One region of the Streptomyces sp. W16 genome, then DNA from elsewhere that is predicted to be linked to it. Evidence: riboswitches for the same ligand, from Rfam matches in the RefSeq annotation. Region 1 holds a riboswitch; each other region holds the start of a gene.
What was found. A riboswitch is a leader RNA that binds a small molecule or an ion and turns the genes downstream of it on or off. The one in region 1 is predicted to bind cyclic di-AMP.
Positions count from the first base shown of each region.

Region 1 (4,015 bases):
GGCGGCCGACTGCCGTACGGCAGGGCTGGCCGTGGGCTGCTTCCGTCCTCCTTCCGTGCCCGACGGCATCTCACGGCTCAGGCTGACCGCCCGAGCGGACCTCTCCGGGGCCGAGATCGAACGCGCTGTACGTGTGATCGGCGAGACGCGACCATGAGTCGGCGTGACACGGTCGTGCGTCGCTGACGGTGGGACCGATCAGTGGAAGGCGCCGAGGAATCCCGTCCAGCTCTCGGGGGAGAAGAGCAGAGCGGGTCCCTGCGGGTCCTTGGAGTCGCGTACGGCGAGCAGCCCCGCGCGGGGGCCTGAGCGCGGACTTGCCGCCTCGACGCAGTTGTTCGCTCCCGTGCTGTAGCTGCTGCGCAGCCACCGCACTCCGGACAGTTCGGTACTGGAAGGTTCGTTCCGAGGCGGTGCAGACATGGTGCCTCCTTACGCGCCGTCACCTATCCCGGCGATGTAATCCAACGAGTCCTCGGGCGAAAGGGCGTGGAACTGAAGGGTGTTGAAGGCCTCGCTGTAGGCCTCTAGGTCTTCTTTCCGTTCGAGGTAGAGGCTACTCGTCAAGTGGTCGAGAACAACCACGTCCAGATCAGAAGTGCTCGGAAAGGAGAAGATAACGAAAGGGCCGGTGATACCGATGTGTGCTCCTGCGGCGAACGGCAAGACCTGAAGCCGGACTTGGGGCAGGTGTGCCGCCTCGATGAGCCGGTCCAGTTGCCGTGCCATCACACCCGGCCCGCCGACCTCCCGGCGTACCACCGCCTCGTCGAGGACCACGCTCAGTTCCAGCGGCGGATCCGCCCGCAGGATGTCCTGCCGGGCCAGCCGCACCTGCACCAGCGCGTCCAGCCGCTCCGGCCCGTCGTTGTCGAGGCCTCCCACGGCGGCCCGGGTCACCGCCCGGGCGTACTCCGGTGTCTGCAGCAGCCCGGGGACCACCGAGGTCTCCAGGGTGCGGATCGTGCTGGCCTGTGACTCCAGGCTGATGAAGTCCCGGTAGGCGGGCGGCAGTACACCGCGATAGGCGTGCCACCAGTGATGCCGGCCGCCCCCGTCGTCGGAGCCCGCCAACACGAGCAGCATGTCCCGAAGTTGTGCGTCGCCGACCTGGTAGGCATCCAGGAGTAACCGGACGTCGGGCGGTTTCACGCCACTCGCGCCGGTCTCGATCCGGCTCACCTTCGACTGATGCCAGCCGACCAGCCGGGCCGCCTCACCGCTGGTGAGCCCCGCATCCGCACGCAACGCGCGGAGTTCGGCGCCCAGTTTCCGGCGGCGCACCGCGGGACCGTACTGCATGGGTTTCTCCTTACTCCTTTCGGGCCGCCCAAATACGGTCTGGGGTCGCAGAGTTCACCGCTTTGAGCGACAGATATATGCATATCTTGGTGGATCGGCACCGTTGGCGACGCGGTAATGGCAGTCTGGCGAAGAAGCACCAGTCCGGGACCGTACTCGAACCATCCGCTCCATGTCGGACACCGGTCCCGCGGGAAAGGGACGACCGCGCCATGGCAGACCATCTGGAAGCATCCGTCACTCTGCCGAGCGATCCCGCCTCGGTCTCCACCGCCCGCTCCTACGTGGTCGGGACCCTCGTGGAATGGGGACTGCCGGCGGACACGGAGGTGGCCGACACCATCCGCCTCATCGTCTCCGAACTCGCCACCAACGCCGTACAGCACACCTTCGGGCAGTCACCCACCTTCACGGTGGACATCGAGCTGGAGCGTGACGAACAGCTGCGCATCGGAGTCACCGACAGCCATCCCCGCTTCCCGAAACGCCTGCCGGCCGCCGTCCAGCAGGACAACGGCCGAGGCATGGTGATCATCCGCTGGCTGACCGCGGAGTGCGGGGGCAAACTCAGGGTCCGGCCGACCACGGAGGGCGGCAAGACGGTCTCCATCGAAGTGCCCTGGACGGTACCGGCCCGGCCGGTGACCGCGGCGGGCCAGCAGGAGCCGTAGGCCGCACCGCGAACGTCCAGGAACACCCGAGGGGGTGGCGGCCTGTCAGGTGGCCGCCACCCCCTCGGGAGATATCGGACAGGCCTTAGCTGACCCGGCCGTACCAGACGCTCTTGGTCCAGATCTTCTGCAACCGCACCACGTCCCCGGTCTTCGGGGCGTGCCAGATCTTTCCCTTGCCGGCGTAGATGCCGACGTGGTAGACGCTGGAGCCCGAGTGGAAGAAGACGAGGTCCCCGGCCTTGCGGCTCTTGGCCGAGATGTGGTGGGTCTTGTTGTACTGCTGGGCCGCCGTACGGGGCAGTTTCTTGCCTGCCTTCTTGTACGAGTACAGCGTGAGCCCGGAGCAGTCGAAGCGGCCCGGTCCGGTGGCCCCGTACCTGTACGGGGCGCCCTTCTTGGACGCCGCGACCTGGAGTGCCTTCGTCGCGGGTGTCGCTGCCGCGGCGTCGGATGCGACGCCCGGTATCACGACGGAGCCGCCTACGGCGGCGATGGCGAAGGCCGAGGCCGTACCGGCCCGGACCATCAGCGACGGGACACGATTGAGCGCAGTCATGCGCAACCCTTCGTCAGCCGCCTGTGAAGGATGACCTGTCGGATTCGGGCTGACAAAGTTGCCCGGCCGCTGACGCGGCTTCACCCCAAGGGCTGCTCGACCCGGTCATGGCGTGACCGTCCCGGCGACCCGTCGTGCTTGGGTCCTCCACTCCTGCCGATGCAATCCTGTCGACCTGTCATCCGGGCGGCGGCAGGACTCGGCGTCCGCCCGGATCGCCCCGCCGCTGCGGCGGGGTCTTGTCGTCAGACAGGGATCTTCACCTATGAATGTCCGAAAAGCCCAACGGAATCGGGGATTTGTGGGGTTACTCACCACTCACCCGTTCGGGTGAACGCGTCGGTGTTCGAAGGCGTGTCGAGGGTGCATGACCCTCGGACCAGCACCGGAACACCTCATCCGCCCCTCGGGCTACGCGTGTTGCGCAACCCGGACGGCCGCATGGACGGAGCGGCGACTACACCGAACGGGGGTACGCCGTTCGGCCCGTTTCGCCCCCGCCCGGGACGGTCGCGTGTCCGTCAACGGTCGTCGGAGGGCGCGGGGATGGTGACGCGAGCCGTGCGGCGTTCCCCGTCCAGCACGCGCAGCGCCCGCGCGAGTGTGGGGGCGTGCAGTTCGGTCTCGCCCCGCTGGTGCATCAGGGCCAGCGCGTCCCGCAGTTCGGTGGCCTTGGCCACCAGTGCCTGAGCGGCCCTCAGTCCACGGTACGTGTCCCCGTGATGCGCGGGGTTGATACGGCCCAGCAGGTCGGCCACATCCAGATAACGGTCGATCAACTCGCCCTCGGCACGCGTCAGTGCGGGCAGCGGCGGAAGCTCCGGCGGCAGCATCGTGGCCTCACTCCCCGCCGGGCTCGGTGAGCGAGGTCTTGCGGGTGGACACGATCCGGTCCACCAGCCCGTATTCCAGGGCCTGTTGGGCGTCCAGGATGCGGTCCCGCTCGATGTCCTGGCTCACCTGCTCCACCGTCCGGCCCGTGTGCAGGGCGAGTACGGCCTCCAGTTGGGACCGGGTGCGCGCCAACTCCTCGGCCTGGATGGCGAGATCACTCGCCTGACCCTGGATCGGCTCGGGCAGCGAGGGCTGGTGGAGCACCAACCGTGCGCCCGGCAGCGCCGACCGCTTGCCCGGGGTGCCCGCCGCCAGCAGTACCGTCGCGGTGGTGCCGGCCTGGCCGAGGCAGATCGTCTCCACGTCACAGGTGACGAACCGCAGCGTGTCGTAGATCGCCGACATTGCGGTGAACGAGCCGCCGGGCGAGTTGATGTACAGCGAGATGTCCCGGTCCGGCGCCAGGTATTCCAGGTGCATGAACTGGGCCATCACGTCGTTCGCCGAGATGTCGTCGATCGGCGTCCCGAGGAAGACGATCCGCTCCTCCAGCAGCTTCGAGTACGGGTCGAGGGTCCGGTGCCCGGCGCTGGTGCGCTCGGTGAACTCGGGCAGGACGTGGCGGGCGGACGGTCGGGTCATGGCGTAG
Region 1 is NZ_JAWOAI010000226.1:11,141-15,155, reverse strand. Features, by position in the region: partial or broken gene R6V09_RS27520 (aminotransferase class I/II-fold pyridoxal phosphate-dependent enzyme) at 1-157, shown strand, start outside; gene R6V09_RS27515 (DUF397 domain-containing protein) at 199-423, opposite strand; gene R6V09_RS27510 (helix-turn-helix domain-containing protein) at 433-1,302, opposite strand; gene R6V09_RS27505 (ATP-binding protein) at 1,515-1,973, shown strand; gene R6V09_RS27500 (C40 family peptidase) at 2,059-2,532, opposite strand; cyclic di-AMP (ydaO/yuaA leader) riboswitch at 2,536-2,715, opposite strand; gene R6V09_RS27495 (hypothetical protein) at 3,054-3,365, opposite strand; gene R6V09_RS27490 (ATP-dependent Clp protease proteolytic subunit) at 3,373-4,008, opposite strand.

Region 2 (8,252 bases), on a different contig from region 1:
TGGTCCACGGCTGCCAGCGCAGCTGGTTCATCAGCGCGCCGGTGTCCGGGTTGCGCACGGTGTAGCCGGGCAGGCCGTGGGCGCCGGGCGGCAGGCCGGTGCCGACGGAGGCGAGGGAGGTCGCGGTGGTCGCCGGGTAGCCGGCGGTGAGCGGGCGTCCCGTGCCGCCGCGCGAGCTGCCGAGGAGCGCGTGCAGATAGGGCGCCTCGTCGGCGTGGTCCTTGATCTGCTCCCAGCCGAGACCGTCGACCAGGAAGACGCAGTTACGGTCGGCCGCGGTCAGTTCCGGGATCGCCGCGATCATGCCGGGTACGCCCATGCCGGCGGCCAGGGTGGGCAGCAGGTCGGCGAGAGAGCCGGAACCGTACTCGGGGACAGGTGCGGAGGCTACGGCGAGGGGCTCGGGGTGGTCCCAGGTTGCAGGCTGCGCCATCAGCGGGGAACGTCCGCTGTCGCCTCGGAGAGCGACTGCGCGAAGGCGAGGGTCTGCTGCACCGTCTCCGGGCCGTCCCCGGCCTCGCTGACGCGCAGGCTCAGGTCGTCCGCCGTCGAGTTGCCCGTGTAGCCGTGGTCGGCCTCGCAGTTGGGGTCGCCGCAGGCGGCCGGCTCCAGGTCGATCCGGGAGACGGCACCCCAACCGATGGTCAGCACGACCTCGCGGGGTGGTGTGCCCGGCTTGTACGACTCCGGGTTGGCGACCACGCGGCTGAGCACCACCGACGAGATCCGGCCGATCTTCACGGACTCCGTGGACGTCGTGGCGTACGGCGTCGGGGAGGTGCTGTCGGCGGCCTGCTCGTCGGTGTGGCTGACGATGAAGCGGTTTCCGGTGAGGACCAGCACGGTCACATGCCGGCGCACCTCGTTCTGGTCGAACGTGGTCTCCTGGTGGACCAGGAACGACCGGATCGGCTCGCCGCCCACGGCGGCCTCCACCGCCTCGGCCACGAGGGCCGGGTAGTAGCCGCTGCGCTCGATCGCCGCACGCAGCCCCTGGGTCGTCGTACTGGTCTTGGCCATGACGTCCATCCTACGGTGGCGCACTGACTGCGAGGCACCGCCGAGCACGGTCTTGTCACAGCCGTCTCAGTACACGGGATCAGCACGGGAAGCGTCCGTCAGTACACGGGAAGCGTCCTCGGGCCGAGGTCGTCGCGGACCGGTGGTGGGGCCAGGCGGACCGAGGCGCCGAGCACGCTCAGACCGTGCGCGGCGACGACGACCGGCTCCAGGGTCACCGCGACCACCTCGGGATGGTCGTCGACCAGCCGCGACACCCGCAGCAGCAGCTCCTCCAGGGCAGGCGTGTCGGCGGGCGTCGAACCGCGCCAGCCGAACAGGAGGGGTGCCGTCCGGATCGACCGGATCAGCGAACCGGCCTCCCGGTCCGTGACCGGAACCAGCCGGTGCGCGATGTCCCCGAGCAGCTGCGAGGCGGCTCCGGCGAGCCCGAACGACAGCACGGCCCCCGCCGCCGGATCGATGACGGCCCGCACGACGGTGTCGACTCCGCGCGGCGCCATCCGCTGCACGACCGGCCGCAGCTCCTCCGGCTTGCCGAACAGCTCGCCCAACTCGGCGTACGCCCGCCGCAGTTGGTCCTCGTCCGCGAGATCCAGGCGTACGCCGCCCAGGTCGGCGCGGTGTCGCAGGTGCGGGGCGGTGGCCTTGAGGGCGACCGGGTAGCCGAGGGTGCGGGCGGCCTCGGCGGCGGCATCGGGGGTGGGCGCGGGCAGCGCGCGGTGGACGTCGACGCCGTACATGCCGAGCAGTTCGCAGGTCTCTTCGACGCCGAGCGTGAGGCCCTGCCCGCGCGCGAGGAGCCCGCCGATCAGCCCGGCGGCCCCCTTCTCGTCGATGTCCTCGTACTCGGGCACCCGGCCGGGGTCGACGGCCTCGCGCCGCCACTGCGCGTACTTCACGGCTTCGGCGAGGGCGCGGACCGCGCGTTCGGCGGCGGGGTAGGCGGGGATGAGGCCGCCGCCTTCGGGGGTTCGCATTGCGGTGGACGGTCGTTCCGCGGGGCGAGGGGTGTCCCCCCGCTTCGAAACGGCCTGCGGTGCCGTACTCGTCGCTGCCGACAGCGCCGCCGCGAGTCCCCCGAGCTCCACATGCACCACCAGCACGGGTTTCCCGGGAACCTCCTCGGCCGCCGACCGCAGCGCCTCCGCCAGCGCCGCATCCTCCTCGGGCCCCTCCCCGACAGCGGGTATCGCGGTCACGACCACCGCATCGCAGGAGTCGTCGGCCAGCGCCCCCGACAGCGCCCGGTGGAAGTCCGCCGCCGTCGCCGCCGTCGTCAGATCCACCGGCGGCGTCGGCCGCAGCCCCTCGGAGAGGCACGCGTCATACGTCAGCAGCCCGAGCGACTCGGAGTTCCCCACGATCGCCACCCGAGCCCCGCCGGGCAACGGCTGGCGCGCCAACAGCAGCCCCGTGTCGACCAGTTCGGTGATCGTCTCGACGCGGATCACCCCGGCCTGCCCCAGCAGCGCGGACACCGTCGCGTGCGGCAGGCGCGTCGCGCGTACGGCGTGCCCCTGGGGGGCGGATCCCGCGCCCTGGACCACGACCAGCGGCTTCGCCGCCGCGGTGCGCCGGGCGAGGCGGGTGAACTTGCGGGGGTTGCCGATGGACTCCAGGTACATGAGGGCGACGTCGGTGTCGGGATCGTCGTACCAGTACTGGAGGACGTCGTTGCCGGACACGTCCGCGCGGTTGCCGGACGACACGAACGTGGAGACTCCCGTGACACCGGTGACGCCGCCGCCGCGCCGGTGCAGCCGGGAGAGCAGGGCGATGCCGATGGCGCCGGACTGGGCGAACAGTCCGATGCGTCCGGGGCGCGGCATCTCGGGGGCGAGGGACGCGTTCAGCCGTACGTCGGCGGCGGTGTTGATGACCCCGAAGGCGTTCGGCCCGATGATCCGCATCCCGTATGTGCGCGCGTGGCGGACGAGTTCGCGCTGGCGCTCGCGTCCCTCGGGGCCGCTCTCGGCGTAACCGGCGGTGACCACGACGAGCCCCTGCACCCCGTGTTCGCCGCACTCGGTGACTACTTGGGGGACGTGTTCGACCGGGACGGCGACGACCGCGAGGTCGACGGGGCCTTCGATGTCGCGCACCGAGCGGTACGCCGGCACTCCGTCGAGTTCCTTCCGCCCCTCCGGGAAGGCCTTGTTCACGGCGTACAGGCCGCCGGTGAACCCGGCGTCCCTGATGTTGTCGAGAACGCTGCGGCCCACTCCTCCGGGGGTACGGCCGACGCCGACGACGGCGACCGAGCCGGGCCCCAACAGCCGTCGTACGGACCGCGCTTCGGCGCGCTGCTCCCGCGCGCGCTGCACGGCGAGGGACCTGTCGGTGGGTTCGAGGTCAAACTCCAGGCGTACGACGCCGTCCTCGAAGCTGCGCTTCTGTGTGTAGCCGGCGTCCGTGAACACCTTGATCATCTTGTTGTTGGCGGGCAGCACCTCGGCGGCGAAACGGCGGATGCCGCGCTCACGGGCGACGGCCGCGATGTGTTCGAGGAGGGCGGAGGCGACACCCCTGCCCTGGTGCGCGTCCTGCACCAGGAAGGCGACCTCGGCCTCGTCGGCGGGGGCGGAGGCGGCACGCCCGTCGGCACTAATCCGGTCATAGCGTACGGTGGCGATGAACTCGCCGCCGACGGTGGCCGCGAGTCCCACCCGGTCCACAAAGTCGTGGTGCGTGAAGCGGTGGACATCCTTGGCGGACAGGCGAGGGTACGGCGCGAAGAAGCGGTAGTACTTCGACTCGTCGGAGACCTGCTCGTAGAAGCTGACCAGGCGATCGGCGTCGTCGACGGTGATGGGCCTGACGCGCGCGGTACCCCCGTCGCGCAGCACGACGTCGGCTTCCCAGTGCGCGGGGTACTCGTGCCGGTCCGACGAGGTCTGCATGGGCCCCAGCGTACGGCTCGCGTCCGACAACGGCGCGAGGCAGTCTGTGGGTGAAAGCAGCGAGGGGAAGTCGGGCCGAGGCCGCGGTCCGACCGCCCGCTCCGGACGGTCCACGGGGCCGGTCCGGGCTCGCTTCACGTGTGGGAAACTGGTCTAGACAACCCTGAGACTCTGAAGGGCAGCATCACATGGCTGAGCGCCGCGTCAACGTCGGCTGGGCGGAGGGCCTTCACGCCCGCCCCGCCTCCATCTTCGTCCGGGCCACCACGGCCTCGGGTATCCCCGTGACGATCGCCAAGGCCGACGGCAACCCCGTCAACGCGGCCTCCATGCTCGCGGTCCTGGGCCTGGGCGCCCAGGGCGGCGAGGAGATCGTCCTCGCGTCCGACGCCGAGGGCGCGGACGCCGCCCTCGACCGGCTGGCGAAGCTGGTCGCGGAAGGTCTTGAGGAACTCCCCGAGACCGTCTGAGCAACCCGCAATTGATGGTGACGGTGCTTTCGCCGCAAAAGCGATGTACCGCAACCGCGAAGGGCTCGTCCGAATTACCGGGCGAGCCCTTCGCATTTCCACTTACGGGCAGCAGAAATAATCCCCCGCGAATTATCTCCTCTTTGTATACGGCGCCCGTGTTAATGCCGGAGACCCGACATGTTTACGGGAGGTTGCGAAGTCCTCACACGCTCCGTGCCGTTCGCCCCGCCGGGAAAGCGCAGCCGGTGCGCGGTGCTCGCGCGCTCGGTGTGCAGGGCTGTGATCGCCCGCGCACGCTCGCTGTCACCGCGGGCCACGGCGTCCACGATGGCCCCGTGCTCGGCCCAGGACTCCACAGGGTTGGCCGGTGCCTCCACCGCGTACATCCAGGCGATCTTGTGCCGCAGCTGGGTCAGCATCGAGGTCAGCGACTGGCTCCCGGAGGCCTGGGCCAGCGTCTCGTGGAACCAGCTGCCCAGGGAGCGCAGATCCTCGCTGTTGCCCCTCCTGGCGCGCTCCTGGCCCAGCCTGACGAGGCCGCGCAGCACCTTGAGGTGGGCCTCGGTGCGCCGCTGGGCGGCCCGCGAGGCGCCGAGCGGCTCCAGCAGCATCCGCATCTCCAGCAGGTCGGCGGCCTCCTGCTCGGTCGGTTCCGCGACGCACGCGCCCGCGTGCCGCCGGGTCACCACGAACCCCTCCGCCTCCAGCGTGCGCAGGGCCTCCCGCACGGGGACGCGCGAGACGCCGTACCGGCGCGCGAGGAGTTCCTCCGTGAGCCGGCCGCCGCGCTCGTAGACACCGGCGACGATGTCGTCCCGGATCGCCGTGCATACCGAGTGCGCCGGAATACGCATGTCCGACCTCCGCCTTAATCCCCGTGAAACGTCGACGATTGACGTGTGTTCCGTGACTCTATTGCAATCAGCGGGAATTTCCGATGGCGGACCGGAATCCATGGATATTTTTTGGACAGGAGGGCTCCGGAAACGCCGAAAGCCCCGGCCGGGCGGGCCAGGGCTTCGGGAAGTGCGGCGGTGCGTCGTCAGACGTTCACACCGTGCTTGCGGAGGTAGGCGACGGGGTCGACGTCCGAGCCGTACTCGGCGGTCGTACGGGCCTCGAAGTGGAGGTGCGGTCCGGTGACGTTGCCGGTCGCCCCGGAGAGGCCGATCTGCTGGCCCGGGGTGACGCGCTGGCCGACGGAGACGCCGATGGACGACAGGTGGCCGTACATGGTGTACATGCCGTCGGCCATCTTGATCACGACCTGGTTGCCGTACGAGCCGCCCCAGCCGGCCTCGACGACGGTGCCGGAGCCCACCGCGTGGACGCTGGTGCCGGTCGAGGCGTGGAAGTCGATGCCCGTGTGGGCGCCGGAGGACCACAGGGAGCCACCGGTCTTGTAGCCGGTGGACACATAGGAGTCGGCGACCGGCGCGACGAAGGTGTTGAGCCTCTTGCGCTCGGCCTCGCGGGCGGCGCGCGCCTCGGCCACACGGGCCGCCTGGGCCTGCGCGGCGGCCTTGGCGCGGGCGGTCTCCTCGGCCAGCGTCTCGGCGGCGGCCTGCTGCTGCGCGACGGCCTGGGCGTCGATCTTCTCGGCCACGGAGTCGCCGATGGCGACGACAGGCGTAAGGCCGGTCTGTTCGGGGGCGGGCTCGGCGGCGAACGCGGGGGCGCTTGCCAGGGTGCCGACGACTCCGGTGGTGGCGAGCGCGGCGACGCTCGCGGCGCGCACGGTGGTGCGGTGGGTCCGGCTCGGGCGACGGTGCTTCCCGGTGGCGCGGGTGAACGCCATGAAGTGGCTGGTCCTTTCCTTCCTTCTCGCCTACCGGGTTAGCTGACGGGTTCGGAGCAGGAAGGTCTCCTACGGACCCCCTCGCTACACGCGCGGGCGTCCGATTCACCCCAGGGACTCTTGATGTGGGTCCCCGGCTCCCCTGGCTCGCGCCGTACGGGGACTCGGCGATGACTGTCCGGTGCCGCGAGTGCGGCGCGGTGCCTGACGGACAGCCGGACCGACGCTAAGGGGGGCCACTTTCAATCCCCAAACGGATCACGGTTTTTGTTGCACACGCCACAGGGCAGACAGGCAACCTCTCCCCCAATTCGGACAATAGGGAGCCCTGGTGACGCTTCCATCACCAGGGCCTCCCCACGCGCGTGTGCCGCTATTGCGTCTACTCCGCCGGTACGACGGTCACTTCGCCGATGCCGAGAGCCTCCACGGGCTCCCTGATCTGCTCCGCGTCGCCGACGAGGATCGTCACCAGACGGTCCACCGGGAAGGCGTTCACGACCGCCGCGGTGGCCTCCACGGTGCCGGTCGCGGCGAGCTGCTGATACAGCGTCGCCTGGTAGTCGTCGGGCAGGTGCTGCTCGACCTGGTCGGCCAGCGTGCTCGCCACGGCCGCCGCGGTCTCGTACTTGAGCGGCGCCACCCCGACGAGGTTCTGTACAGCGATGTCGCGCTCGGCGTCGGTGAGGCCGCCCTCGGCGAGCTTGCGGAGCACCGTCCACAGGTCGTCCAGGGCGGGACCGGTGTTCGGGGTGTCCACGGAGCCGCTGATGGCGAGCATCGCGGCGCCGGTGCCGTCGGGTGCCGAACGCAGCACCTGGCCGAAGGCCCGCACACCGTAGGTGTAGCCCTTCTCCTCCCGCAGGACGCGGTCCAGGCGGGAGGTGAGGGTGCCGCCCAGGCAGTACGTGCCGAGCACCTGGGCCGGCCACACCCGGTCGTGCCGGTCGGCTCCGACACGGCCGATGAGCAGCTGCGTCTGGACGGCGCCGGGCCGGTGCACGATCACGACCCGCCCGGTGTCGTCGGCGGTCACCGGCGGCACGGGACGCGGCTGCGCGGTCGAGCCCGTCCACGAGCCCAGGGTGTCGGCGAGGAGCGCGTCCAGGTCGATGCCGGTGAGGTCGCCGACGACCACGACGGTGGCCGTCGAGGGGCGAACGTGCCGGTCGTAGAAGGCGCGTACGGCCCCGGAGTCGATCTTCTCGACGGTCTCCTCGGTGCCCTGGCGCGGGCGCGACATGCGCGAGGTCACCGGGAACAGCTCCTTGGAGAGCTCCTTGGCCGCGCGGCGGGACGGGTTGGCCGTCTCGTGCGGGATCTCGTCGAGGCGGTTGCGGACCAGCCGCTCGACCTCGCTGTCCGCGAAGGCGGGTGCCCTGAGGGCGTCCGACAGCAGGCCGAGGCCCTTGGCCAGGCGCGAGGCCGGGACCTCCAGGCTCAGGCGCAGTCCGGGGTGGTCGGCGTGCGCGTCGAGGGTGGCGCCGGAGCGCTCCAGCTCGGCGGCGAACTCCTCGGCGGAGTGCTTGTCGGTGCCCTCGGAGAAGGCGCGCGCGGTGATCGTGGCGACGCCGTCCAGGCCGGCCGGTTCTGCGTCCAGGGGCGCGTCCAGGAGCACCTCGACGGCGACGACCTGCTGGCCGGGGCGGTGGCAGCGCAGGACGGTCAGGCCGTTGCCGAGCGTCCCGCGCTCGGGTGCCGGGAAGGCCCACGGCCTGGCCTCGCCGGCCTGGGGCTGCGGGTGGAATTCCATCGTGGCGAGCTCGGTCACTTGGCCGCCTCCTCGTTCTCGTCGCCGGCCTCGGCCGCTGCTTCGTCGTTCTCGTCGTCCTCGTCCGCGATCGGCTCGTAGACGAGCACCGCGCGGTTGTCGGGGCGCAGGCGGGCCTTGGCGACCTCCTGGACCTCCTCCGCCGTCACGTCCAGGACGCGCTTTACTGCGGTCAGGGCGAGCTGCGGGTCACCGAACAGGACGGCGTAGCGGCACAGTTCGTCGGCGCGGCCCGCAACCGTGCCGAGCCGGTCCAGCCACTCGCGCTCCAACTGGGCCTGGGCGCG
Region 2 is NZ_JAWOAI010000092.1:8,945-17,196, reverse strand. Features, by position in the region: gene R6V09_RS15095 (alkaline phosphatase family protein) at 1-433, opposite strand, end outside; gene R6V09_RS15090 (DUF5998 family protein) at 433-1,020, opposite strand; gene R6V09_RS15085 (bifunctional acetate--CoA ligase family protein/GNAT family N-acetyltransferase) at 1,119-3,923, opposite strand; gene R6V09_RS15080 (HPr family phosphocarrier protein) at 4,112-4,393, shown strand; gene R6V09_RS15075 (GntR family transcriptional regulator) at 4,555-5,250, opposite strand; gene R6V09_RS15070 (M23 family metallopeptidase) at 5,439-6,194, opposite strand; cyclic di-AMP (ydaO/yuaA leader) riboswitch at 6,208-6,374, opposite strand; gene R6V09_RS15065 (M16 family metallopeptidase) at 6,577-7,965, opposite strand; gene R6V09_RS15060 (M16 family metallopeptidase) at 7,962-8,252, opposite strand, start outside.
Region 2: another riboswitch for cyclic di-AMP. It lies ahead of R6V09_RS15070 (M23 family metallopeptidase); the one in region 1 lies ahead of R6V09_RS27500 (C40 family peptidase).

Region 3 (8,252 bases), on a different contig from region 1:
CGGACGAGGTGCCCACCGCCGGCGCGAGCAGGGCGGCGGCACAGACCGTGACGACTCCGACCATGGTGTGTTTGTACATGTCCGCTCCCGGCCGCCTGTTCGTACCCGTCGCCCCGCACCCGCACCGGCGGTGGGCCCGCCTGCCGGGACACAGTCGTCGTCCGTCTCTCGTTCGACGCTACGACCGTGTCCTGGGTTCCACCACTCGTACAGACCAACGACACGGACCGCCGGGAGTAGCGGGCTGCACGCGACCGGGGCCGGGAACACCCGGCCCCGAGCGGCTCAGGCGGGCCGTACGGCGCCCCGGATGGCGGCGGAACCGGCGTAGAAGATCGACTCCTCGCGTATCGGCGTACCGGGGCTCGGCGCGTGGATCATCAGGCCGTTGCCGGTGTAGAGGCCGACGTGGTCGATGCTGTCGTAGAAGAAGATCAGGTCGCCGGGACGGATGTCCGTGAGGGGGACGAGGGCGCCCGCTCCCGACTGTTCCTGGGCGGTGCGCGGGAGCAGGACGCCCGCTGCCTTCCAGGCGGCCTGGGTGAGGCTGGAGCAGTCGTAGGCGTCCGGTCCCGCCGCGCCCCACAGGCAGGGCCTGCCGATCTGCGCGCGGGCGAAGGCGAGTGCGGTGCTGGTCTTGCTGAGCGTGCTCGGGTCCTGCAGCGCGTCGGGTACGGCCGCGACGGGCGCCGGGCTGAAGGTCGGGGCCGCGGGGAGAATGATCTCGGGGGCCATTGTCGGAGCCGTGGGCAGGGTGAATTCCGGAGCGGCGGCCGGGGTCGCGGCGAAGGAGACCTCGGCGGCGGGCGGAGTCGGCTGCCACTCCTGCTGCGGTGGGCGCCAGCCCGGATCCGGTGTGGAGTAGGAGGTCCGCTGCTCGGTCACCATGGGCATCTGTCCGGTAGCCCAGGCCTGTTGCTCGGGGATAACGGGCATCTGGCCGGTGGCCCACGTCTGTTGCTCGGTCACGATCGGCATCTGTCCGGTGGCCCAGGCCTGTTGCTCGGGCACGACGGGCATCTGACCGGTCGACCACATCTGCTGTTCGGGGACCATGGGCATCGACCCGGTCGACCAAGTCGTCTCCGGGGTGGGCCAGCTGGTCTCCGGAGGCGGCCAGGTAGCACCGGCCGGGGCGGACTCGGTGCGTGGTGCGGCGATGTACGGGAGCAGCTCCAGGTCCGCGGTGAGCGGGTCGAAGACCGGAGCCGGGGCGGCCGCGACGGCGAATTGCTGCGGTTCCAGGGCGGGCGCGGGCGGCACTTCGATGGCGGGCACGGGCTGCAGGTCGAGGACGGTCGCCTGAGGCATCTGAACCATCTGCTGCATCTGAGGCGACTGCGGTGTGGCGATCTGAGGCATCTGGGGCGCCTGCGGCGCGGCGGGCGGCAGCGCGGCGATGGGGCCGGCGGTCAACTCTGCGACAGGTGCGGCGAGTTGAGGGGTTGCTGACTCCGGTACGCCAGCCCCCGCGGTCAGTTCGGCCACGGCGCGGCCGGGCTGCGCTTCGAGTGCTCGGCCGCCGCTCTCGGCTTCGGGGCGCCGCTCGGTTCGCTCGGGCCGGGCCGCCGGACGGGCGGGAGTCCTGCCGGGCGGCAGGATCGCCGGCACGGTCGGGCCGAGTTGGGCACGGGCCCGGTCGAACCACTGCTTGGTGACGGCGTCGAGGGCGGGGTCGGAAGGGCGCGACGCGCTGGGACGGGGCTCGACACGCTGGCGCGGACCCCCGGACATCTTGCGCGTGGCGTTGTAGTTTCCGGTGGCCGTCTCGGCCCTGTCGTAAAGGGAGTTGATCCGCCGCTGGACTTCGTCGCGGCTGGGTCGGTCGTCCACGGTGGGGCCACTGCCTCCGGTGCGCGTGCGTCGTTCTGCCGGCATGGCAGACGTGCTCCTTCCGTTTCGCGCCTACCGGGTTAGCTGTCGGGTTCGGGCGTCGATCACGGAAGGTTTGCCCTACGGCCCTTGCCCCGAGGGGCAGTTGGGCCGATTCACCCCAAGTTCGGTTGGGTCCCCGGCTCCGGCTGCCGCGAGCGACACGCCGGACTCGGCGCAAGCCGTGCGGCCCGGCGCCGATCGCCGGAGTAGGTCGTACGGCCTGAACGTCAACTTAGCCAACGTGTGTGCCTCGTGTGAAGGTTGAAGCGCGATATGTCCGATACGTATTTGTGACCTTTACCTCGCCCTGGTGTGTCGAGGGCTCAGGGGCCCGTCGGGTCGGGTGATCCATATGAGGTCGCTATGAATTTTTGAGGCGGTTGAACACATCGGGATCCGCTTCCGTATTGGGTCGGGGGATTTCCATGCCGGGACGATCCGGGCCGACCGATACGTGTAGGAGCAACTTCCTTGGCACGCAACACGCGCAGACGCCCCACAGGCGCACGACGCGCGACGATGGCAGCAGTCGCCCTGATGCTGGGCGGCGGAGGACTGGTGGCGGCGAACGTCTACGCGTCGGCGTCCGAAGGTGGTTGGGGCGGTGACTCCGCCCAACAAGGGTCCCCGGACGCGGCATCGCGAGGTGCGACGATCGACTGCCCGGACATTGGCACCCAGTTGACGACGGTGCCCGACGAGGCGAAGACCGACGTCGACAAGGAACTCGCGAATCTGGACCAGCAGATAACCGAGGCCTACCAGAAACTGCGGGACTCGACGGAGTCCATACGCCAGGACGCCTCCTTCGCGGACAACGCGATCATGAATCCGCTGAAGGAGAAGCGGGCGGCGACGATCGGACGGATCGACGACGCCATCGACCGCGTCGGGGACCGCCCGGAGGGGCTCGACGCCCTCGCCGGCTGCACCCTGATCGCACCCACGAACGAGACCGGGGACCAGGACGGCAACGGCAACGGCGACGACCAGAGCGCCAGTGCGAGCGCGAGTGCAAGCGCCAGTGGCCAGGGCGGTCAGGGCAACCAGCAGATCAGCAACGGGCCCGTCGCCTCGGACTACGCGGACATCACCTCCGTACAGCCCAACGTGAACGCTGCGCAGCAGCAGGCCGGTGCCTCGCGCGGCACGTTCGTCACCGCCTGCGGGGTGAACGAGAACGGCCTGTTCAACTCCGACAACGTGATCGTCGCGCCCGGAGTCACCAACGGCGCCCACCACTTCCACGACTACATCGGCAACCAGTCGAACAACGCCTTCGCCAGCGACCAGGACCTCGCGAACGCCGACACGAGCTGCGAGAACCCCGGCGACAAGTCCACTTACTACTGGCCCGTGTTGCGCCTGCAGAACGGCAAGCAGGAGCGGGACGCCGACAAGCCCGGCGGCGGCACCGAGGGCAACGCCGGTGAGATCGTCACGGCCAAGCAGGTCACCCTGACCTTCGAGGGCAACCCGCAGAGCAAGGTCGTCGCGATGCCGCGCCTCCTGCGCATCATCACCGGTGACGCCAAGGCCTTCGTGAACGGCCCCGCCAACGCCAACGCCTCCTGGAGCTGCACCGGGTTCGAGGACCGGCAGCTCAAGGACAAGTACCCGCTGTGCCCCTCGGGCAGCGACGTCGTGCGCACCTTCAAGTTCCAGAGCTGCTGGGACGGCCGCAACATCGACAGCGCCAACCACCGCACCCACGTGGCCTTCGAGGCCGCCGACGGCGCCTGCCCGGACGGCTTCAAGGCCATTCCGCAGCTGGTGCAGCGGATCGTCTACGACGTGGACGCGCCGAGCCTCCAGGACGGCGGCAAGACGACCCCGCTGTTCTCGGTGGACTCCTTCCCCGAGCAGCAGCACAAGCCCGTCACGGACCACGGCGACTTCATCAACGTCTTCGACGAGGGCCTGATGAACGACATGGTCACCTGCATCAACAACGGCGAGAAGTGCGGCGCCGGCACGGACAACGACCCCGGAGGCTCGGGCGACGGCTCCGGCTCCGGCTCCGGTGACGGCTCCGGTTCGGGTGGCGGCTCCGGGTCCGGTGGGGGTTCCGGTGAGCCGCAGGAGTCCCCGTCGGCCACCGACACCGCTACGGCGGCGCCCACGGCCACCGCGTCCGACGAGCCCTCCGGGAACGGCGGCGACGAGGGGAATGGCGGCAACGGCGGCAACGCCGGGAATGGTGACAACGGCGGGAACGGCGACAACGGTGGCCAGGCCACCGCGGATCCCGCGACCAGCGCCCCGGACACCGAGACCAGTGCCCCCGAGCCCACCGACACCCAGACCACCGACCCCGGTGACCTGACGACCGCCGTCTCGGTTCCCAAGGCCGACACGAAGACCGAAGGTTCCAAGTCGACCGAGACGCAGGGGAGTTCGGACAACGGCTCCGGCGGTGAGGTCGGCAGCGCCGCGACGACACCGCCCGCTTCGTCCTCGGGCGGGGAGAGCTACGCCGCCGTAGGCCCGAATCAGCCGCAGGCGCAGGGCGGGCTGGCGGAGACCGGCGCGAATCTGTGGCCCGCGGTGGCCGGAGCGTTGCTGCTCGTCGCCGGGTTCGTGGTGCTGTACCGAGGTAAGCGCAGTACACGCTGACACAACGCACGTCTGTGACAACGACGGCCCGGCCGCCCCGACTTGGGGGTGGCCGGGCCGTCACATGTTCGGCGCGCCGGGGCGGAAGGCCTTAGACAGCCGGTGCCGGATACGTCGGGTACTCGACCCCGGAGACGTGCTGGACGACCCGGACGACCTGGCAGGAGTAGCCGAACTCGTTGTCGTACCAGAGGTAGAGGATCGCGTTGTCGCCGTCGACCTTGGTGGCGCCCGCGTCGATGATCGAGGCGTGGCGTGAGCCCATGAAGTCGCTCGACACCGCGTCGGGGGCGGTGGTGAAGTCGATCTGCCGTTTGAGCGGCGAGGTCAGCGAGACATCGCGGAGGTGGTCCAGGACCTCGGCGCGGGTGGTCTCGCGGCCGAGCCGCAGGCTGAGGATGGCGATCGACACGTCCGGCACCGGGACGCGGATCGAGCTGCCGGTGATCGGCGCCTTGAGGTCGGGCAGCGCCTTGGCGACGGCGGACGCGGCACCGGTCTCGGTGATCACCATGTTCAGCGGCGCCGAACGGCCGCGACGGTCCGCCTTGTGGTAATTGTCCAGCAGGTTCTGGTCGTTGGTGAACGAGTGGACCGTCTCCACATGGCCGCGCAGCACACCGTACTCGTCGGCCATCGCCTTCAGCGGCGGGACGATCGCGTTGGTGGTGCAGGACGCGCAGGACAGGATCTGTTCGTCCGGCTTGATCGTGTCGTGGTTGACGCCGTGCACGATGTTGGGGACGTCGCCCTTGCCGGGCGCGGTCAGGACGACCTTGTCGATCCCGGGCCGCAGATGCTGCGAAAGGCCTTCCCGGTCACGCCACTTGCCCGTGTTGTCGATGAGGATGGCGTCCTTGATGCCGTACGCCGTGTAGTCGACCTCGGACGGGTCCCCGGCGTAGATCACCTTGATCTCGTTGCCGTTGGCGATGATCGTGTTGCTCGCCTCGTCGACGGTGATCGTGCCCTGGAACTGGCCGTGGATCGAGTCGCGGCGCAGCAGCGAGGCGCGCTTGACGATGTCCTGGTCCCCGCCCTGGCGTACGACGATGGCGCGCAGCCGCAGACCGTTGCCCGAGCCGGCCTTCTCGATGAGCAGGCGGGCGACCAGGCGGCCGATGCGGCCGAAGCCGTACAGCACGACATCGCGGCCCTCGCGGCACGCGATCTTGTTGGCGCCGGTGGCACCGGCGACGGCCTCGGCGGTGAACTCCTCGGCGGACAGGCCGCGTTCGTCGGTGCGGTGGGTGGCGGCGAGCATGCCGATGTCGATCTGGGAAGGGCCCAGGTCGAGCGTGGTGAGCGCGCGCAGGTACGGCAGGGTCTCGGTGACCGAGAGTTCCTCGCCGTCGATCTGGCGGGCGAACCGGTGGGTCTTGAGGATGCTGACCACCGACTTGTTGACCAGGGAACGGCTGTGCAGCAGGACCGTGACGTCCCGCTCGCGGTGCAGCTTCCCGATCATCGGGATCATCGACTCCGCGATCTCCTCACGGTTCTTCCAGTTGGTGAACGAGTCCTCGTTGACAGGCACAGGTTTCTCTTTCGAGCTAGGCGGCGCTCATATGCTAACCCGCTGTTCATCTGCTCGTTCAGTGGGGTGCCGCCCAGCCCGTGAACGCCGTGAGGGCCCCGCCGACGCGCGTCGGCAGGGCCCTCACGGTTGTACTGGTGTCGCTGCTACACGTCCTGGGTCGCGCCGCTGCCCAGCAGCGCCGAGGCGTTCTCCATCGGCGTGAGGACGTGTACGGGCACGGCCTCGGGCAGGCCGTGGCAGGTGAAGCCGAGCCGGGTCATGGCCCGGATGACCTCGCCGCTGTTGAAGTCGCGCGGGTCCTGCCGGGTGATGACCTGGCCCACCTGCTTGACGGGGTAGCGGCGCCGCCCGATGGTCACGGACTCACCCGTGACCAGCTCGGGCTTGATGCCCTTCATCGTCTCCAGGACTCCCAGCTTGGTGAGATCGAAGGGATACCGGGCGATGACACAACGCATGTTGCCTCACAGAGAGAAGGAGAAGCCGTCCGAACAGGCCCCCGAGGAGGCCGAGTTGATCCCTAGGCCGCAGGGCCGAAGGAAGAGCGTCGCTGGCCCCTGCTGCTGCCACCGGCACCGCCACTGCCGCCGTTGCCGCGGCGAGCCGAGCCGCCGCCGGTCCGGCCCTCGGTGGAGGGACGGCCACGACGACCGCGCGACGACGAGGAGGAGGGGCTGCGGCGGCTGCGCTCGCGCTGCTCCACGACCGGAGCGGTGATGACGACCGGGACGCCGGAGGGAGCCTGGGCGCCCGTGATCCGGGTCAGCTCCTCCTCGCCCGACCGCACCGAGGTCACCTCGGCGGTGACGCCGGCCATGGTCATCAGGCGGGTGAAGTCACGGCGCTGGTCGGGGGTGACCAGGGTCACGACACTGCCGGACTCGCCCGCACGGGCCGTACGGCCGCCGCGGTGCAGATAGTCCTTGGGGTCGGTGGGCGGGTCGACGTTGACTACCAGGTCGAGGTTGTCGACGTGGATGCCGCGCGCCGCGACGTTGGTCGCCACCAGCGCCGTCACATGCCCGTCCTTGAACTGGGCGAGGGTGCGGGTGCGCTGCGGCTGGGACTTGCCGCCGTGCAGCCCGGCCGCGCGGACGCCGTTGTTCAGCAGGTGCTTGACCAGCCGGTCCACGGCGTGCTTGGTGTCCAGGAACATGATGACCCGGCCGTCGCGCGCCGCGATCTCGGTGGTCGCCCGCTGCTTGTCCGTGCCGTGGACGTGCAGGACGTGGTGCTCCATCGTCGTGACCGCGCCCGCGGAGGGGTCGACGGAGTGGACGACGGGGTCGGTCAGGTAGCGGCGGACCAGGAGGTCCACGTTGCGGTCCAGGGTGGCCGAGAACAGCATCCGCTGGCCGCCCGGCTGCACCTGGTCGAGCAGGCCGGTGACCTGGGGCATGAAGCCCATGTCGGCCATCTGGTCGGCCTCGTCGAGGACGGTGATGGTGACGTTGTCCAGTCGGCAGTCGCCGCGGTCGATCAGGTCCTTGAGCCGTCCCGGCGTCGCGACCACGACCTCCGCGCCACCGCGCAGCGCCCCGGCCTGGCGGCCGATCGACATACCGCCGACGACGGTGGTCATCCGCACACTGACGGCACGGGCGTACGGGGTGAGCGCGTCGGTGACCTGCTGGGCCAGCTCGCGGGTCGGGACGAGGACGAGTGCGAGGGGCTGACGCGGCTCGGCCCGGCGGCCCGCCGTACGGGCCAGCATCGCGAGGCCGAAGGCGAGGGTCTTGCCGGAGCCGGTACGGCCGCGGCCGAGTACGTCGCGGCCGGCAAGGGAGTTGGGGAGGGTCGTCGCCTGGATCGGGAACGGGACGGTGACGCCCTCGTGTCCGAGCGCGGCCAACAGCTTGGCGGGCATGTCGAGTTCGGCGAACGACTCCACGGCGGGAAGGCCGGGGGTCACCGTCTTCGGCAGCGCGAACTCGCCCTGCAGCGCGGCCGGTCGGCCGCCGCCGCCCTTGGAGCGGCGCGGAGCGCTGGAGCGATTGCCGGACGGAGCTGCCGAGCGGTAGCCGCCGCTCTTTCCGGATTCCGGATTTCCATTGCGCTTTCGCGCGAAGCGATCATTTGTACGTGCGCGGTTCAATGTGGAACCTTCCTTGATATGGCACGTATCAAGGAATTCCCGCGGTGAATGAACGGCGCAGAGAATCGCAAGAACGAGCCGGTGGCTTCGGCGGAATAGCGCCGAAAGCATGGGAAATGCAGCGAG
Region 3 is NZ_JAWOAI010000345.1:1,652-9,903, reverse strand. Features, by position in the region: gene R6V09_RS34810 (hypothetical protein) at 1-79, opposite strand, end outside; gene R6V09_RS34805 (C40 family peptidase) at 286-1,878, opposite strand; cyclic di-AMP (ydaO/yuaA leader) riboswitch at 1,887-2,060, opposite strand; gene R6V09_RS34800 (DUF1996 domain-containing protein) at 2,395-4,491, shown strand; gene R6V09_RS34795 (glyceraldehyde-3-phosphate dehydrogenase) at 4,583-6,028, opposite strand; gene R6V09_RS34790 (SCO5918 family protein) at 6,175-6,489, opposite strand; gene R6V09_RS34785 (DEAD/DEAH box helicase) at 6,552-8,126, opposite strand.
Region 3: another riboswitch for cyclic di-AMP. It lies ahead of R6V09_RS34805 (C40 family peptidase); the one in region 1 lies ahead of R6V09_RS27500 (C40 family peptidase).

Region 4 (8,252 bases), on a different contig from region 1:
AGTTGAGCTCCTACCGGGACGGCATCTACTGGCAGTGGATGGCCAACTCCCTCCTCTACGCGGGCGGCGGCGCCCTGCTCTCCGCCGCGGTCTCGGCCGGCGGCGGCTACGCACTGGGCCGATTCGCCTTCAAGGGCCGGGAGTTCATCTTCAAGCTGATGCTGGCCGGCGTCCTCGTCCCGAGCATCGTCCTGACGGTCCCGCAGTACCTGCTCCTCTCGAAGCTGGGCCTGGCCGACTCCTACTGGTCGATGCTCCTGCCGTCGATCCTCTCCCCCTACGGCGTCTACCTCGTCCGTATCTACGCGGCTGCCGCCGTTCCCGCCGAACTCCTCGAAGCCGCCCGCATGGACGGTGCGAGCGAGTGGCGGATCTTCTCGCGGATCGCCGTACCGATGATGATGCCGGGGCTCATCACGGTGTTCCTGTTCCAGTTCGTCGGCATCTGGAACAACTTCCTGTTGCCGTACGTGATGCTCGCGGACGACACCAAGTTCCCGATCACGCTGGGCCTTTACACCCTGCTGACCCAGGGCGCCTCCCAACCGGCGCTCTACACCCTGGTCATCATGGGCTGCTTCCTCGCGATCCTGCCGCTGATCGCGCTCTTCCTGGTGATCCAGCGCTTCTGGTCCCTGGACCTGCTGAGCGGATCGGTCAAGGCGTGAGCGCTCCGCTGGAAACGGCGTGATGGCCGTCGCTCGTCCTCGGCGCCGTCGTGGCTGGTCGCGCAGTTCCCCGCGCCCCTTCGGGGCGTGGCCGAACCGCCGCTGACTTCGCACGACCTGCCCAGGAACCGGGCGGCCCCCCCCACAGCCGACCGCCCCCCACCACGAACGAGGAACATGACCACCAGCTCGAACGGCCGCCGCAAGCCGCCCACCATCCACGACGTGGCCCGCGAGGCGGGCGTGTCGCGGGGCACCGTCTCCCGGTTCCTGAACGGCGGCCACTATGTCTCACCGGCCGCGCGCACCGCGGTGGAGACGGCGATCAGGAAGACGGGCTACGTCGTCAACCGGCACGCCCGCTCCCTGAGCACCGGACGGTCCGACTCGGTGGCGTTCCTTCTCACCGAGCCGCAGGAGAAGTTCTTCGAGGACCCCAACTTCAATGTCCTGCTGCGGGGTTGCACCGAACACCTGGCCCGCCACGACATCCCGCTGCTCCTGATGCTGGCCTCCTCGAAGGACGAACGCCGCCGCCTGACCCGCTACATCACCTCGGGCCACGTGGACGGCGTCCTCCTCGTCTCCAACCACAGCGGCGACCCGGTGGCGGCCGAACTCCGGGACGCGGGAATCCCGTTGGTGGCCTGCGGCAAACCGCTCGGCACCGCCTCCAAGTACAGCTACGTGGCCGCGGCCGACCGCGACGGCGCCCAGGAGATGGTCCGCCACCTCATCTCCCGGGGCAGACGCCGCATCGCCATGGTCACCGGCCCGCTCGACGCCCCCGGCGGCCCCGACCGCCTGGCCGGCTACCGGGACGTCCTCACGGAGGCAGGCCTCCCGCACGACCCCACCCTGGTGGTCGAGGGCGACTACCGCCGCACGGGCGGCGAGGAAGCAGCCCGCAGACTCCTCACCCAGGCCCCCGACATAGACGCGGTGTTCGTAGCCTCCGACCTGATGGCCTTGGGAGTCGTCAACACCCTGCAACAGTCCGGCCGTTCGGTCCCCGATGACATCGCTGTCGGAGGCTTCGACGACTCGGCGGCGGCCACGGCGCTCACCCCGGCCCTCACGACCATGCGCCAGCCCTACGACCGCATCAGCGCCGAGATGGTCCGCATGCTGCTCGCCCAGATCGCCGGCGAGGACACGGCGGGCGTGATCCTGCCCACCGAACTGGTGATCCGGGAGTCGGCATAACCGCCGTAACTGTCAAACCAACCGGAACACGGGTCAACGGATGTGAAGGCAGCAGCCGTCCGGTTCGTGTCGAGTCGGTGGGGCGTTCCATCCGTATTCTCTGATCATGGCCGCACCCCTCGCATATGCACTGATCGCCACCGACCTGGACGGGACGCTGCTGCGCGGCGACGACACGCTCTCCGACCGGTCCCGCATCGCACTCGCGAGGGTGGCGGCGGCCGGCGCCCGGCACCTGGTCGTCACCGGCCGGCCCGCCCCGAGAGTGCGACCGCTCCTGGAAGACCTCGGCAGCAGGGGGCTCGCGGTGTGCGGACAGGGCGCGCAGTTGTACGACGCCGGCGCGGACCGTCTGCTCTGGTCGGTCACCCTGGACCGGGAGTTGGCGGAGACCGCGCTCGGCAAGATCGAGGCGGAAGTGGGCCAGGTGTACGCGGCGGTCGACCAGGACGGAGTGGACGGCCTCACGCTCATCGAGCCCGGCTATCTGATGCCGCACCCCACGCTCCCCGCCGTGCGGGTGGGCCGGCGCGACGACCTCTGGTCCGAACCGATCAGCAAGGTGTTGCTCCGTCACCCCGCCCTGGAGGACGACGAGTTGGCGTCCACGGCGCGCTCGGTGGTCGGTTCACTGGCCTCGGTCACCATGTCGGGCCCCGGCACCGTCGAACTCCAGCCACTCGGCATCACCAAGGCGACCGGCCTGGCCCTCGCCGCCCGCCACTTGGGCCTGACCCCGTCCGACACCATCGCCTTCGGCGACATGCCGAACGACATCCCGATGTTCGACTGGGCAGCGCATGGGGTGGCGATGGCCAACGCTCATCCCGAACTCAAGGCGGTGGCGGACGAGGTGACGCTGTCGAACGAGGACGACGGCATCGCGGCCGTACTGGAAAGACTCTTCAGCTGAAACGAGCCCGTCTTTTAGGGGCGCGGGGAACTGCGCGACCAGCCACGACGGCGCTGCAGACGAACAAACAACCCGTCGTGGCTGATCCAACAGTTTCTAGTAAGCGCCGTACACGTTGTCGATAGACCCGTACACCGCCGCCGCGTAGTTGCAAGCAGCCGTGATGTTCGCAACCGGGTCATACGGATCAAACGAAGTCCCGGCAACGTGATACGCGTTGAACGTCGGGTCGATCACCTGAAGCAACCCCTTCGACGGCGTACCGGCCGCCGCGTTGGAGTCCCAGTTGTTGATCGCGTACTGGTTCCCGGAAGACTCACGGATCACGTTCCGGTAAATCCCGTTGTACGTACCCGGAATCCCCTTCTGCGCCATGATCGCGAGCGACTCCCGGATCCACCCGTCAAGGGTGTTGGGGTACCCGGCGACAGTGGTCGAAGCGGTCGACGTGGTGGCCGCGGACGCGGTGGTCGCACCCACGACGGGCAGGGCGAGGATCGCGACACCGGTACCGGCGACAACGACACGGCGGACAAGGCGGGCGCGGCGGGACTGAGCGGTTGCAGGCATGACGAGGTTCCTCTCCGTCGCCTGCGAGGTGAGCTGTCGGGTTCGGGCTGGGAGGTGCCCGGCCGCGCCCTTGCGGACGTGACTTAACCCCAAGCCGTCCCGGTGCGATACCGGTCCGGCGACTTACCTGGGTCCCCCGCTCCTGCCGTGCGAGAAGTTCGTGACTGGGATGCCGGGCGGCGGCAGGATTCGGCGTTCCGCTCGACAGGCCCGGAACGTATGCGAGAGCACATGTCCGGAACAAGTGGCGGAATCACACCTAACCCCTATTGACCTTGGTCTGAGGCGTATGGGGCACTTGATCCTTTGCGCAAGCCAAGGGTCAACTGTCAATCACCACAAGGGGAAACGCGAACGAACCGGGACACAGGCCATGCACAGAAATGCGTGACCCAACTCACGGGAGGATTAAGAACGGCAAATCGGGCATTCGACCTCAACTGGCAGTTCTCGGAATCCTTTTCTCCCAAGTCCGGTGAAAGATCACCTCGTCGCCCTCGGTGCAGATCACCTCGTTCGAGGTAATAAAGTCCGTTTCGTCGCAAGTAATCTCCGACCGCGTGCGCACGGTCGTGTCCCAGGCCTGCTCCGGCCGGTGCAGCCGGATCGACCAGTCGGACCGCGTACGCGCCGTCAACGGGTCCGACTCGTCGATCGTGTACGTCTCCAGCGCGTCCTCGGTGAACTCCAAACCGTCCGGATACACGCGCGTGCCGCCGTACCGGGGGTCCACCTCAAGCCGCCACTCGCCCTTCGCCACGTCCCGCACCACCAGCCGCTCGGGCCGCGGCTCGTCAAATGTGGCCGGGTAGTTGACCCCGAGCGGCTCGGCCTCCTCGGGCTCGTCGAACTGAATACTGGAGCTCAACTCCCGCTCCCGCACCGGAAGTTCCAGCGCGCTCCCCTCCGGATCCAGTGTGAAGCCCGCCGCCGACTCCGGCTGCGGCCAGATCCACGGCCAGTACGCCGACGACACCGCGAGCCGGATGCGATGCCCGGGCGGGAACGCGTGCCCGATGCCGTTCAGCTCGAAGGTCACGTCCTCGGCGGCACCGGGCGTCCACGGCACCGCCCGGTCCCGCCCGTGCCGCGCCGACAGGTTCAGCACACCCCGGGTAACGAGGGTCGACGCGCCGTCCGGGGCCACGTCGCACAGCCGCGCGATGACCTGCCCGCGCTCCACCTCGCAGGCCAGCCGCAGCCGCACCCTCGGCCGCCCCAGCACCCACGTCTCGGCCGGCACCTCGAACTCGAAGCACGCCGACCGCGCGTCCTCGTCCCGCTGGTCCGGCGGCAGATCGGCGTCGTTCCCGAACGGGAAGAAACGGCCCGCGTCCACACCGGTGTGCATGGGGGAGCGGACCAGCACGGGCGCGCCCCGCAGACCGTACGTCGTCGTCTTCACGTGCGGCGAGGGCCACGCGGGCTCACCGACCCAACGGCCGGGCAGGGTGTCGTAGACCGTGGCCGGGGGGTGCGAGTCGCTGACGTAGGCGCGTAGCAGCGGGTCGGCGGTGACGCCCGTGTCCTGGCCCTTCAACCAGTGGTCCCACCAGCGCAGGGTCTCCTGGAGGAAGCCGATCGCGGGGCCCGGCGGCAGGCCCCGGTCGGGGTACTGGTGGGACCAGGGGCCGATCAGGCCGCGTACGCGGTCGGGCGGGAGGTGTTCGACGAGCCGTAGGACCGTGTCGCGGTACGGGTCGTGCCAGCCGCCCACCGCCAGGACGGCCGCGTCGATCGCGCCGTAGTCCTCGCAGACGCTGCCGTGTTTCCAGTAGTCGTCGCGGATCTGGTGGGCCAGCCAGGTGTGGATGAACGGGTCGATCCGTTCGAGGCGCTTGAGCCACATGTCGCGCCAGACGAGGCCCGCGTACTCGGGGTCCGGCGGGCGGGCGACGAAGGCGAGCATGGTGGCGGCCCAGGCGTGCAGGTCGACCGCGAGGGCCGAACCGCCCATGTAGTGCACGTCGTTGTCGTAGCGGTCGTCGGTCGAGCAGACCGTGACGATCGCCTTCAACGGCTCCGGCGCGAGGGCCGCGATCTGGAGGGAGTTGAAGCCGCCCCAGGAGATGCCGAACATCCCCACCTTGCCGGTGCACCAGGGTTGCGCGGCAAGCCAGTTGACCACCTCGACACCGTCGGCGAGTTCCTGCGCGTCGTACTCGTCGCCGGGCGCGCCCTCGCTGTTGCCGTGGCCGCGCACGTCGACCCGGACGGAGGCGTAGCCGTGGCCCGCGTACCAGGGGTGGCGCTGGGCGTCCCGGGGCGCCGTCCAGTCGGTCAGGCGGTACGGGAGGTATTCGAGGAGCGCCGGCACGGGTTCGTCCGTCAGCGGGCGCCACACGCGCGCGTAGAGGCGTGTTCCGTCGGGCATCGGTATGCGGACGTCCTCGTGGGCCGTCTCGTGGGGGAAGGACGTACGGATGCGCATGAGGGGACCCCTGGGTTCAGTGGACCGGGTGCATGGTGCGGCGCAGCCAGGGCGCGGCGGCCATCACCGCGAGGCCCGCGGCCACCGCGATGGCGCCGTTGACGCCGAAGTAGGCCGGCTTGGAGACGTCGTCGTAGAGCTTCACCGTCTGGGCCTGGATGCCGTTCGCGAGGGCGAGGGACAGGAACCAGAGGGACATGGTCTGGCTGGAGAAGGCGGCCGGGGCGAGCTTGGTGGTCGCGGACATGCCGGAGGTCTCCAGGAGGATGTCGCCGAGGCCGAGCAGGAAGTACGAGCCGACGATCCACCAGGCCGACATCCGGTAGGCGTCGCCGCTGTGCCCGCTGGTCGGCAGGACCATCAGGAGGAAGGAGAGACCGCCGAGTACGACGCCGATCGCGATCTTGTTGGAGGCGTGCGGCTGGCCGCGGCCCATGCGGACCCAGAGCGCGGCGACCACGGGCGCGAGCCCGACCTCGAAGGCGCCGAGCGCGGAGGCGTACCAGCTGGCGGGGAAGTCGAAGCCCAGGATGGTCGTCTCGGCGTTCGACGCGGCGAGCAGCATCATCGTCGAATAGGCCTGGAAGAGGATGAAGTTGAAGACGGTCGAGGCCAGGAACAGCACGATGTACGGGCGCAGCCGGCCGCGTTCGTCGGCGGTCACCCGGGGGCTCATGAACATCACCGCGAAGTACACGACCGGCGCGATCACGGAGATCACCGTGAGGAGGTCGACGAAGCGGCCCATCGTCAGCCAGCCGACCCCGGCCAGCAGCACGGCGAGGGCGGCGGCGACCAGGATTCCTACGACGATCAGCCGCACCGCGCGGCGCAGCGCGTCCGGTGCGAGTGCGAACTCGGCCGTGTTCTTGCGTCCGGCCAGGTGACGGCGGCCGGCGACGTACTGGATCAGCCCGAACGTCATGCCGACCGCGGCGGCCGAGAAGCCCCAGTGCCAGCCCTCGTGGTCGCCGAGCCAGCCGGTGATCAGCGGGCCCGCGAAGGCGCCGATGTTGATCGCCATGTAGTAGAGCGCGAAACCGGCGTCCCGGCGGTCGTCGTCGGTGCGGTAGAGCTTGCCGACCATGGTGGCCACGTTGGGCTTGAGCAGGCCGGTGCCGGCGCTGATGAGGCCGAGGCCCACCCAGGTCATCGTGGGCGTCGGGACCGCCATCGCGTAGTGCCCGCAGGCGATCAGGATGCCGCCCCACAGCACCGCGCGGAACGAGCCGAGGATGCGGTCGGCGAGCCAGCCGCCCGCGACGGAGACGAGATAGACCAGCGTTCCGTAGGCTGCGGATACGGATGCGGCCGTTCCGGACGACATGCCCATGCCGCCGTGCGCGACGGTATCCGCGAAGTAGAGGACGAGGATGGCCTGCATGCCCAGGAACGAGAAGCGCTCCCAGACCTCAAGACCGGAGAGCGTGAGCAGGCCCTTGGGCTGGCCGAAGAAGGCGTGGTCGTCCTCGGGAGGCGGCCGGCCGTCGGGCTCGGCTTCAAGTGCGGTTCGGGACACGATCCACTGCTTCCACCTAAATCGATAAATATCCGTTCGTATCAGGTGATCAAAAACATACCGGTCGTGATCCGATACCGCCCGGCCTGGACGGGGGTGGGTGGCACCTGTGATCGAAAGCCGACCGGATACGCTGACTTGAGTGAAGGCAGCGACCTATCGACAATCCGTGTGACCGCCCAGGGACACCAGCAGACAGGAGACCCCTCGTGACCGTCGTCGGGCCGTTCGGGCTGAGCGTGCGGGACCAGGCTCTGGAAGCCGATGTCCAGGCCGGAATGGCGGCAGTCGAGGAGGGTCTGCTCGAAGCCACCAAGAGCGAGGTGCCCTTCATCACGGAGGCCGCCCAGCATCTCGTGCGCGCGGGCGGGAAGCGGTTCAGGCCGCTCCTCGTGATGCTCGCCGCACAGTTCGGCGATCCCTACGCGCCGGGGGTCGTCCCCTCGGCGGTCGTCGTCGAACTGACCCATCTCGCCACGCTCTACCACGACGACGTGATGGACGAGGCCGCCGTGCGCCGGGGCGTGGACAGCGCCAACACCCGCTGGGGCAACTCGGTCGCGGTGCTCACCGGCGACTTCCTCTTCGCGCGCGCGTCGCACACCCTGGCCGACCTCGGCCCCGAGGCGGTACGCGTGCAGGCCGAGGCGTTCGAACGCCTGGTCACCGGCCAGATCCTGGAGACCGCGGGACCCTCCGATGGGCGCGACCCGGTCGAGCACTACCTCGACGTGCTCGGCGGCAAGACCGGCTCCCTGGTCGCGGTCGCCTGCCGGTTCGGCGCGATGATGGCCGGCTGCGACGACACGGTCGTGGACGTCCTCACCCAGTACGGCGAGCGGCTCGGCGTCGCCTTCCAACTCGCCGACGACGTCCTGGACATCGCCTCCGACGGCCACGAGTCCGGCAAGACCCCCGGCACGGACCTGCGCGAGGGCATCCCCA
Region 4 is NZ_JAWOAI010000057.1:5,166-13,417, reverse strand. Features, by position in the region: gene R6V09_RS10565 (carbohydrate ABC transporter permease) at 1-668, shown strand, start outside; gene R6V09_RS10560 (LacI family DNA-binding transcriptional regulator) at 846-1,874, shown strand; gene R6V09_RS10555 (HAD family hydrolase) at 1,981-2,787, shown strand; gene R6V09_RS10550 (transglycosylase SLT domain-containing protein) at 2,884-3,357, opposite strand; cyclic di-AMP (ydaO/yuaA leader) riboswitch at 3,361-3,530, opposite strand; gene R6V09_RS10545 (CocE/NonD family hydrolase) at 3,794-5,788, opposite strand; gene R6V09_RS10540 (peptide MFS transporter) at 5,805-7,307, opposite strand; gene R6V09_RS10535 (polyprenyl synthetase family protein) at 7,517-8,252, shown strand, end outside.
Region 4: another riboswitch for cyclic di-AMP. It lies ahead of R6V09_RS10550 (transglycosylase SLT domain-containing protein); the one in region 1 lies ahead of R6V09_RS27500 (C40 family peptidase).